Regions from separate parts of the Alteromonas sp. NFXS44 genome, predicted to be linked through region 1. Evidence: predicted binding sites of a transcription regulator. Region 1 holds the regulator's gene; the other holds the start of a gene.

Region 1 (5,614 bases):
CTTCTGTTATTGCACTGCTGACAGGATTTGCCGCTTATATCACCGGACTCCTGAATGCCGATATGCCACTTAATGAAAAAGGCTACTACTTTGCCGTATTTCTGTTTGGACTGTTTGCTGCTGTGTCTGTTCAAAAAACAGTGCGGGACAAAATGGAAGGCATACAGACAACGAAAATATACCTGATGTTGTGCTGGTTTGGCCTTGGTGCTGCTATTGCACTGTTAGTGATTGGTCTGGTAAACGCCAACCTGTTGCTAAGTGAAAAAGGATTCTACGGGATGGCTTTCGTCCTGAGTTTGTTTGCCGCGATAACGGTGCAAAAAAATGTCAGGGATAATACGGCAGCAGAATAAGGTGTGAGGTTGAAGGCTCAGATCGCAGGATCCGGGTCTTTAACATAGCCAGACAGGACGTGATTGAATTTATCGATGAAGCCCGGGTCCACAGATTGTTTACTGAACATGAAGTGGACGTCCTGTACGTTCACGGGATTATCACTGATTTCCAGTTCGAGATGCAGCAGTTCAGCATTAAAGCTAATCACTCTGATATCGTCCAGCACCAAATCGACACGGCCTCTGTCCAGAAATTGTAGCCGCCGGTTAACGGAATCCAGATGAATAAGCTGTGCGCTGTACTGTTCAGTGACTGTGTTATTAAACCAGTCGCCGTACCATCCGCCGGTGTTTAACGCCAGGGTTTTGCCTTCCCGGAGTAACGTTTCAAGCGATTTGCCGGCATATTCGTCTAGGTGGGAAGGGTGAAAGGCAAAGCTGATGGTTTCTTTGCGGTAGGGAACAGAAAAATAGTTTTTCAGCGCTCTCGCCGGTGTGAAAGCCGCACCGGTGACTACATCAATTTGCCCCAGTCCTAATTGCTGAGTAACCCGTCTTTCAGGCAGGATCTGGCTTTCCAGTGCATAATCCAGCTTGCCTAAAACCGACTTTAACAATTGGTAGTCTTCACCGGCCGGCTGATTATTGTCTGTTATATACAGGTAAGGAGGCCAGGCTGTACCACCGGTTATCAGACTTTTTTTGTGCTCAGCACACCATACAGAGCTTTGATAAGCCATCGCTGTCAAAAAGATGATTAAACTGATGAAACGTTTCAACGGGTTTGCCTTTAAGCCTTCGCCGGCACTACACACTCAGTGGAGTGCAGGCGTTATTCATCTTCGTTAAATCTGCCTGCAATTAATGCCTCAACGGCATCCATTGCAGCTTCAGCATCAGGACCTTCAGAGATCACAGTAACCTGTTCCCCCTGATGACTTTCCATCATCATCAGTCCCAGCACACTATTGGCATTCGCCTGCTTATCGCCTTTTTGTAAAAGAACTTCGGCATCGAACTGATTCGCCAGTTGCACCAACTGCGTTGCAGCTCTGGCATGCAGCCCCAGTTTATTAACAATAGTCAGAGATTTCTCTATACGCATTATTTACTTTGCTCCCTGTGGCGGAGCTGGACATCAGGATGAGATTCCCGGAAATTTTTCGCCAGTGATTCCGCTACATAAACTGAACGGTGCTGTCCGCCTGTACATCCGATAGCGACTGTCACGTAACTGCGGTTGTTCCGTTCAAGATGTGGCAGCCAGGTCGTGATGAGGTTCTGAATCTGCCAGATAAATTTGGTCACTATAGGTTGGGAACTGAGGAAAACCTGAACCGGTGTATCCAGGCCTGTCAGGTGTTTTAAATCCGGCTCCCAGTGAGGGTTTGGCAGAAAACGGGCGTCAAACACATAGTCTGCATCTTTGGGAATACCATGTTTAAAGCCGAATGATTCAAATACCAGAACAAGTCGTGAGCTTTTCTTACCGAGGATCCGCTCGCGAATTAATTCTGCCAGCTGGTGAATGCTCAGAGAGTCGGTATCAATATTCAAATCCGCTCTTTCTGCTACGGGGGCCAGTAATTCCCGTTCTGTCTGAATGGCATCAGACAATGACTTATTCAGTTTAGCCAGCGGGTGTAACCGGCGGGTTTCACTGAACCTGCGCACCAGCATATCGTCACTTGCGTCAATATATACGATGGTGACAGTCCATGACTGAGGCAGGTAGTCGAGAATTTCAACCAGCTCAGAAGGCTCTTTAGGCAAGTTCCTGACATCAATACTCACAGCCACCTGCTCGTATTCATCGGCGACAGTGTGTGTCAGGGCTGGTAAAAGATTAACCGGAATATTATCGACGCAGTAATACCCCAGATCCTCTAGGGCACGAAGTGCTACTGATTTTCCTGAACCTGAACGTCCGCTGATGATGATTAACTTCACGCCCGTTTCTCCTGAAGTCACATGTTGTCGGTGCGTATTACACTAAGTTACTGTAATGCGCGAATAATATCATCACTTGTCTGAGCTTTGCGGATAGTTTTTATGGTTTCTTTATCACTGAGTTTACCGGCAACCATGGCCAGAGTTTGTAAATGTCCTTCGGTTTGTTCTTGAGGGACAAGCAAAGTAAAGAAAATATCCACAGGTTTATTATCGATAGCATCAAAATCGATGGCGGGCGTGCTGGTAACCACAATGGCAATGACTTTTTCCAGTCCGGCCAGACGGCCGTGGGGGAGGGCAATGCCGTTACCTATACCTGTGCTGCCCATTCGCTCACGGGCCAGCAGGCTACTTAACACGGTGGCTTCATCAACATCGGGGTTATTTTTAGCTGCAATCCCGCTGATGATTTCGAGAATGCGTTTTTTGCTATTGCACTGGACCGCACACTCGGTGCGGTCCAGGCTGACTATGGCTTGTATATCCATGAATTCAATTAATGCTTTTTAAGCTTTTCCTTGTGTTTCAGGACCTGCCTGTCGAGCTTATCGACCATGCTGTCAATGGCAGCGTACATGTCCTGATTTTCGGAAGAGGCGAAGACTTCCGCGCCGCTAAGATGAACCGTTGCTTCTGCTTTTTGGCTAAGCTTTTCAACATTTAAAATAACGTGCACATTTGATATGTGGTCAAAATGACGTTCCAGTTTGCTGAACTTAGTATCGACATAATTACGCAAAGAATCAGTGATCTCAATGTGATGACCAGAAAGGTTGATTTGCATATTTCGTCTTCCTTATTTTGAGCAGCCTTAAGTTAGATAAGGCTTTTGCGTTGGTTAGACGGCGGGATCGATAAGGATTCCCGGTACTTTGCTATTGTTCGCCGGGCAACCATAATGCCTTGATCGGCCAACAACGAAGCAATCTTGCTGTCACTCAGCGGCTTGCCTGGATTTTCAGCGGCAACCAGCTTCTTAATCAGGGCGCGAATCGCTGTAGATGAACACTCACCACCTGATTCAGTGGCAACGTGGCTGGAGAAGAAATACTTCAACTCGAAAATACCACGGGGCGTGTGCATGTACTTCTGCGTTGTTACCCTGGAAATAGTAGATTCGTGCATATCTACCATTTCTGCGACATCATTCAGCACCATTGGTTTCATCATTTCAGGGCCATGCTCAAAAAAGCCCATTTGTTGCTGAACAATACAATTTGCTACTTTCAGCAGTGTATCGTTCCGGCTCTCAAGGCTCTTAATAAACCATTTGGCTTCCTGCATGTGAGAGCGGATAAATTGTGAATCACTGCTGTTTCGTGCTTTACGGCTCATTGCAGCGTACTGCTGATTAACACTGAGCTTAGGCAAGCTGTCGGGGTTTAATTCTACTACCCAACGGCCATTTTTCTTAGCAACCGATACATCCGGAATGACATATTCGGGCTCTTTCGTAATTAATGCACTGCCCGGACGGGGATTCAGCGTTTGCAGCAAACGCATCGCTTCCCGTAATTGATCTTCTTTCAGGCGGGTTTTACGCATTAATGTACGGTAATCTTTGCTGCCTAACAGATCGGAATGCTCTCTGAGCAGCAGTTTCGCTTCTTCCAGCCACGGTGTTTCCGGTGCAAATTGCGCCAGTTGCACCAGCAAGCATTCCTGCGGTGTGCGGGAGCCGGAACCGAGAGGATCAAAGAGCTGAATACGTTTGAGTACGCACTCAACCTCATCTTCTTCAACGGGCTCTTCCATATCGTCACTGTTTACGCTTTGCAGAATGTCGTCAACGGTAACCGTGAGATAACCGGACTCATCAATGGAGTCAATAATCGCCAGTGCGATGGCGCGGTCTATGTCAGAAAAAGGTGTCAGACGCATTTGCCACAGCAGATGGTCCTGAATATTTTCGGTGGTTTCACCCTGAAAGATTTGTTCGTCATCGCTACCGGAAGGGCCGGGCGCGGGGGCTGAAGACGCAGAAATGTACTCATCCCAGGTACTGTCGATGGGCAACTCGTCCGGTAAATCATTCTTTTCCAGTGCTTCACCGGTATCCATGCTGTCAGAAGATGATGCTGATGCAGACTCCTGCATGCTGTCATCATTATCGATGTTATTTTTCTCAATTACATCGTTGTCGGAGCTGTCGTCGACTTCCAGCAAAGGATTAGAATCGAGGGCTTCCTGAATTTCTTGTTGTAAGTCCAGCGTAGACAACTGCAATAGCTTGATCGCCTGCTGAAGCTGAGGCGTCATTGTCAGTTGTTGGCTAAATTTTAACTGTAAAGATGGTTTCATCTACGTCTTATATAAACTCTAAAAAGGACATCCGGTTGTAGCGGTGTGAGTGCCGGTGGCGAAATCTCCGTTAAATGCTCATCCCGATATCTTAACTATAGCCTGAATTGCTCACCAAGGTATACATCACGAACTTTTTGATTACTTAATACCTGTTCTGCGGTGCCCTGAGCAATCAGTTCTCCATGACTGACGATATAGGCCTCTTCACACACATCAAGGGTTTCCCTGACATTGTGGTCGGTGATGAGGATACCGATACCTCTGTCCCGTAAGTGCTGAATGATCTTCTTTATATCATTAACCGAAATCGGGTCAACTCCGGCGAAGGGTTCATCGAGCAAAATAAATTGCGGATTGGCTGCCAGTGCGCGGGCAATTTCAACCCGGCGGCGTTCGCCACCCGACAAACTCATACCTGTACTATTACGTATATGGTTAATATTAAATTCATCAAGTAGTGCATCCGCTTCCTGTTCACGTTGATGATTTTTTAAGTCTTTACGCGTCTGCAATATCGCCATGATGTTTTCATGTACGGTCAGCTTTCGGAAAATGGATGCCTCCTGGGGTAAATAACCAATTCCCCGGCGGGCACGCTCATGCATTGGCTGGTGCGTCAGCTCCTGCTCATCAATGAGGATCTTGCCTTTATCGAGCGGCACAAGACCCACAATCATGTAAAACGTTGTGGTTTTACCTGCGCCGTTAGGACCCAGCAGACCTACTATCTGTCCGGTAGAAACCGATAAACTAACGTCACGGACGACCTGGCGTGATTTATACGACTTTGCCAGGTGAGTCGCACTCAGGGTTGCCATGTAACTTAGTTACCCTCGTTTTCGTTTCTGTCTGAAGACTTGTTGTCTTCCTTCAGCTCTTTAACTGTGTCAGGACGGAAAACCGTGGTTACACGGCCGTTGCTGTTACTTTCTCCGCCGGTTGCCAGAAGTTGCTCTTTTGACATGTCATAGGTGATGCTATCTCCCTGGACCATGCTGGTATCTTGCTGGATTTTTGCA
Region 2 (5,614 bases), on a different contig from region 1:
CTGTTTTTTCCGCTGTAAGTGCAGTGTACTGCTTACTGATAGCAATATCACTTTGCTGAATGGTATCGAGGGTTTGCTCTTTATCCTTGAGCAGATTCATCAATGCCTCAGCATCCCGGGAGCTGATCAGGTGCAATTCCTGTTCAAGCAAAGTTGCCAGATGCGTTAAGTTTGCGATCTGTTGCTCCAGTGCCTGTACCAGTGACTGCGACATAAATTACTCTCTACGATTTAATGCCAAAAACCTGCGCTTCTAACCGTGCGATTTTCTGCGCCAGGGAATCCGGGTCGATTTTATACTCACCACTTTGAATGGCTTTCTTCAGTTTGTCGACCTTTTCCTGATTGACCGGCGCCTCAGTGCCTTTCTTCTGTACCTGACTTAACTGCTGAGCAGACTGAGTCAGTGAGACAGAATCCTGACGCGGAGCCGTCGTCTGTGTATTTTTCGCCGCAGCTTCCTGTTGCTGCGCCGTTTGTGTCTGTGCCTGCTGATTATTCAGCTTTGCATTGTCAATGGGCGCCTTAGGAGTTCCATTGTTAACATTGTTGATTGCCATAAATTTTTTCCACTACCAATATCACCTCATACACGTTATCGGCCTGAACTGGCGCATCTTTAACCCTTTTTCAGTGTTTTTTACTGTTTCAGGCTATAAATTCACAACCACTGTTTGCGTGCTGGCAACTTCAGCGATAAGCGTCTTTTTCGACGATGCATTAACTACCTGAATACTATCGCCTATTACCCCGTCCTGTCTAGCAATGCCGGCTGTTTTCACCTGCATTCCCGCGGCCTGAGCACGGATAGTGATGCGATCACCTTTACAGACAAAGCATAGCATATTTGCCTGTACAGGCTGGCCGTCACGGACCCGTCTTTTCATCCTCGCGCCGATAAGCTCTTTTTGCGACATGTAACTGGTGTGCCGCAACTGGTTAATGTCTACTTCAGCCAGCTTCAGGTTTGCTGATGTCAGCACTGTGCCCGGACTGATTAGACCGGATGTCACCACCACTGTACGGGTACGGGCAACCCGTGCGTTGGTAAACAGATACCAGTCGTTATTGCCGCAACTCACTCTCACGGAAATGTAGGACTGGGTGAGGGCGCTGCTGTCTGCGTGATACTGAAAAGGTGTATGGCAGACAGGGATCTGAATGCGGTCATCAACTGGTACAATACTTACCTGAATATTGTCGTCGCCGTGAGCGTCACCAATTGCGCTTAACAGATAAGCCTGAGCTTCCTGCTGAATTTTTTCCCGCATCTGCGCTGAAGATTGGGCAAATGCCGGAATACTGGCTATGTTTAGCATCATCAGCAACATAACCATCAGCAGCCTGCTTAAAGATTTCTGCAATAATTTCGATAACTTTTTCTGCATGATGACTTTTTTCGTGTTCAGTTCATTGTATTTTGACTATGATTAAAAGCAGAACCCTTACATTCGTAACGGTTAAAGTGTCACTTTTTTGGCGATTCTGTTTTAAAACATTAAGTGATATGGTTAAACGCAATGTTCGTGCCCAATTTAAATTAGAGGTGATGTATGTCAGGCATTCTTGATTCCGTTAACCAGCGCACGCAGTTAGTGGGGCAGAATAGGCTGGAGCTACTGTTGTTCAGACTTAACGGCCGTCAGCGCTTTGGTATTAACGTGTTTAAAGTGCGGGAGGTACTGCAGTGCCCGCCATTGACAGCAATGCCTAAATTAAATTCACTGGTACGGGGAATCGCGCATATCCGCGGGCAAACCATTTCTGTCATCGACCTTAGCATGGCAACAGGCGGCAGACGAATTGAAAACCTCGAAACAGCGTTTATCGTTATCGCCGAGTACAACCGCTCAGTACAGGGCTTCCTGGTTGGCGCGGTTGAACGCATTATCAATACGAACTGGGATGCCATTATGCCCCCGCCTCAGGGTACGGGTCGCGCCAGTTATCTCACCGCCGTTACAGAAGTGGATAAAGAGCTGGTGGAAATTCTGGACGTAGAAAAAATTCTTAACGAAATTTCTCCGCTAAAAGCTGAGGTCAGTGCCGATGTTATTGCCGGACTGAATACCACTGCCCAGGAAGATAAGATTATATTCATCGCCGATGACTCTTCTGTTGCCCGCAGTCAGGTGAAGAAAGCACTGACGGCACTGGGACTGAAAATGGAGCTTGCTAAAAATGGCCTGGAAGCATTGAACCGACTCAAAGAGATTGCTGCCGAAACCGGAGATGTCACAGATAAAGTGGGCGTACTGGTTTCCGATATAGAAATGCCGGAAATGGACGGATACACACTGACGGCTGAAATTAAAAACACCCCTGAATTGCAGAAATTAAAAGTGGTCCTGCACACGTCATTAAGCGGGGTATTCAATCAGGCGATGGTGCAAAAAGTCGGTGCCGATGATTTCATTGCGAAATTCCATCCTGATGAACTTGCTACTGCTGTAGGTAAATGGTTGTCTAACTGATTGACGAGGCCGGGGAAGCTTGAAAAATAAAGAAGTGTCTGCCGACAGTTACCGTCAATTCGGAACTTTTCTGCAGCAACAGTGTGGCATTTCATTAGGCGACAACAAGCAATATCTTGTCCGTAGCCGCTTGTCGTCTTTGATGTACGAATACGACTACGACAGCCTGGATGGCCTGATTGCAGCAGTGGTACGCGGTGGGAACCGTAATCTGTTGCAATCCGTCCTGGATGCCATGACCACCAACGAAACCCTCTGGTTTCGTGATAATTATCCCTACGAATTACTCATCAATAATATCTTGCCGCTGTACGCCAGTGAAAATCGCCGGTTGCGGGTCTGGAGTGCTGCCTGTTCCTCCGGGCAGGAGCCGTACTCCATCGCTATGTCAGTACTGGAATTTCAGCGGCATAAACCCGGCGCTTTGAGAGCCGGCGTGGAAATTACCGGCACCGATTTGTCGTCGGCTATGCTGGAAAAGTGTAACAAAGGTGTGTATGACGAACTTTCTCTGGCCCGCGGGTTATCGGCAGAACGCCGTCAACGCTATTTCTCTCCCAACAGTGAGGGGATGGTTCAGGTCAATGAGGAAGTACGCAGAATGGTTTCTTTTAAAAGCCTGAATCTGCTGCACAGTTATACGGCCCTGGGGCGCTTCGACATCGTATTTTGCCGTAATGTACTGATCTATTTTCCGGCAGATGTGAAACAAAAGATACTGCAACAAATTGCCGCCCAGATGCAGCCCGGGGGGATTTTGTTCCTCGGCGCTTCCGAATCTATCGGTGAAGCCGGATCTCACTTTACCATGGTGAAGTGCCATCCCGGCCTTTACTATCAAAGAAATAAATAATCTCCTGACGCCCCGCCCAGGGCGTCAAAAAATACTTGGCACTTCATTTGCAAAGTTCTCAACGATAAGAAAACGACGATTCATACTCTGAGTCTCTTTTTAATTCGATGTTGTTGAAATCTTTGCCTGTGGAGTGTTTTACATGGCCATCAACCTAGACAATCTGACCGGTTTCCATAAAAAAGCGCTGGATATCAGAGAGCAGAAGATGGAAGTGATTGCCGGTAATCTGGCAAACGCAAACACCCCCGGCTACAAAGCCCGCGATATAGACTTTAAGCAAGCCATGGAAAGCGCCCGCAGTGAACAGCGCCAGGGTTCTTTGCAACGCACTCATGAAAATCATATTGGTGGCGGTCTCAATATCAACAGCTTCGACATCGATTATCGAATCCCAAATCAGCCCGACACCGGGGACGGCAACACCGTTGAAGTGCAGGCTGAAAGAAATGCCTTTCTGGATAACGGAATGAGATACCAGGCAACCCTGCAATTTCTCGAAGGAAAACTGAAAGGTATGAAGAAGGCCTTAAGTGGAGGGCAAAGTTAATGAGCCTGTTTAATGTCATGTCCATTTCCGGTACCGGTATGGAAGCAGAAAGTGTTCGTCTGAACACCACCGCCAGTAACATTGCTAATGCTAACAGTGTCAGCAGCAGTTACGAAGAAACCTACAAGGCACGCTACCCGGTTTTTGCCGCAGAACTTGCCAGAGCATCTGATGAACAGAGCAAAGGCGTGGGTGTTGAGGTTAAAGGTGTAGTGGAAAGCGATGCACCTCTGCAAATTGAGTATGCACCGAATAACCCCATGGCTGATGAAAACGGTTATATCTACAAGCCCAACGTCAACATTGTCGAGGAAATGGCAAATATGATGTCTGCTTCGAAAGGCTACGAAACAAACGTTCAGGTTGCTGACACAACCAAACGTATTTTCCGTCAGGTACTGCAGCTTGGTCGCGGTCAGTAATAGCGCTGAGCAGAGGGTATTTTCGTGAGTACTATTTCAAATACGACCGGCTTAAATTCAGAGCTCTACTGGCAGGAAGAAGGTGTAGCTGTTGCCGATGGCAGCGAACAGCGCCTGACCCAGGAAGACTTCTTCTCACTGCTTACCGAGCAGCTGGCAAATCAGGATCCAACCAAACCGGTGGATAACGATCAGATGGTTGCCCAGATGACATCTTTTACGATGGCAGACGGGATCTCCCAGTTGAATGAAAAGTTCGAATCCTTTGCCGCGTCTATGACCTCCAACCAGGCATTGCAGGCTTCCAGTCTGATTGGTCAGCAGGTGCTGGTAGAAGGTAATGTAGGCTATATGGCAGAAGAAGGTGCCGGCTTCAGTGGCGTACTGGTTAACGATCAGACCGTTCAGGATCTAAAGATCACCATCGAGAATCAATATGGTGAAATTGTTAAGACCATTGATGCGGGAACGCAGGCGGCAGGAAATATCCAGTTTAACTGGGACGGAACAGACACAAACGGCAATCCTATGCCGGCCGGAGAATATGTGGTTAATGCTAACGGCACCGTTGACAATGAAGGAACATCTGTTCCTACTGCTATTAACCGGCAGGTAGGCAGTGTCAGCATGACTGGCAGCAGTCAGGGCATTATTTTGAATTTGGCGGGTGATGTGAGTATCAATCTCAGCGACGTCATCCAGATAGGCAGTTAACAGGAGAAAGAGTTATGTCTTTTAATATTGCACTTAGTGGCGTTGCAGCCGCGCAGAAAGATCTCGACGTAACCGCCAATAACATTGCGAACGTCAACACGGTGGGCTTTAAAGAGTCCCGCGCAGAATTTGGTGATGTCTATGCATCGTCATTGCTGGCAGGCGGTAAAACAAAAGTCGGTGACGGTGTTTTGACACAAGATGTGGCACAGCAGTTTTCTCAGGGTAGTTTACAGTTTACTAATACTTCTCTGGATCTTGCGATCACCGGGAATGGCTTCTTTGCTACTGTGCCTGAAATCACATCACGGGACTTCTCATTTACCCGTGCCGGACAGTTCAAGCTGGATGAAGATAACTTCGTTGTGAACAGTAATGGTGACAACTTATTAGGATTTCCGGTAAATACAGATGGCACCAGTTCATCTGTAGCATTAAGTACTACCATCCCCGTACGCATTCCTGATTCATCCGGTTCGCCGCAACAAACAAGCGAAGTGGATATCCGGATGAACCTGCCGGCAGGGGATCAGGCACTAGACCCTACGATGTTCAATCCGGACGATCCGCTGACTTATAACGCGGCCACATCGGTCACCGT

The links. The regulator sigma-54, encoded in region 1, starts transcription at its own class of promoters, with help from an activator protein. The targets are predictions, from matches to a motif close to GTTGGCACGNNNNTNGNNT.
Region 2: the regulator sigma-54 is predicted to act here: its motif matches at 3,362-3,380, upstream of flgB (flagellar basal body rod protein FlgB).

What each region holds. Positions count from the first base shown of each region.
Region 1 covers NZ_JAGDEA010000002.1:358,726-364,339, forward strand. Annotated here, with positions in the region: gene yiaA (inner membrane protein YiaA) at 1-356, shown strand, start outside; gene J3369_RS04770 (substrate-binding periplasmic protein) at 374-1,117, opposite strand; gene J3369_RS04775 (HPr family phosphocarrier protein) at 1,171-1,443, opposite strand; gene rapZ (RNase adapter RapZ) at 1,443-2,288, opposite strand; gene ptsN (PTS IIA-like nitrogen regulatory protein PtsN) at 2,336-2,779, opposite strand; gene hpf (ribosome hibernation promoting factor) at 2,788-3,075, opposite strand; gene J3369_RS04795 (RNA polymerase factor sigma-54) at 3,108-4,592, opposite strand; gene lptB (LPS export ABC transporter ATP-binding protein) at 4,688-5,413, opposite strand; gene lptA (lipopolysaccharide transport periplasmic protein LptA) at 5,419-5,614, opposite strand, start outside.
Region 2 covers NZ_JAGDEA010000005.1:200,507-206,120, forward strand. Annotated here, with positions in the region: gene flgN (flagellar export chaperone FlgN) at 1-214, opposite strand, end outside; gene flgM (flagellar biosynthesis anti-sigma factor FlgM) at 225-560, opposite strand; gene flgA (flagellar basal body P-ring formation chaperone FlgA) at 654-1,388, opposite strand; gene J3369_RS06120 (chemotaxis protein CheV) at 1,554-2,474, shown strand; gene J3369_RS06125 (CheR family methyltransferase) at 2,494-3,327, shown strand; gene flgB (flagellar basal body rod protein FlgB) at 3,470-3,877, shown strand; gene flgC (flagellar basal body rod protein FlgC) at 3,877-4,299, shown strand; gene J3369_RS06140 (flagellar hook assembly protein FlgD) at 4,324-5,013, shown strand; gene flgE (flagellar hook protein FlgE) at 5,028-5,614, shown strand, end outside.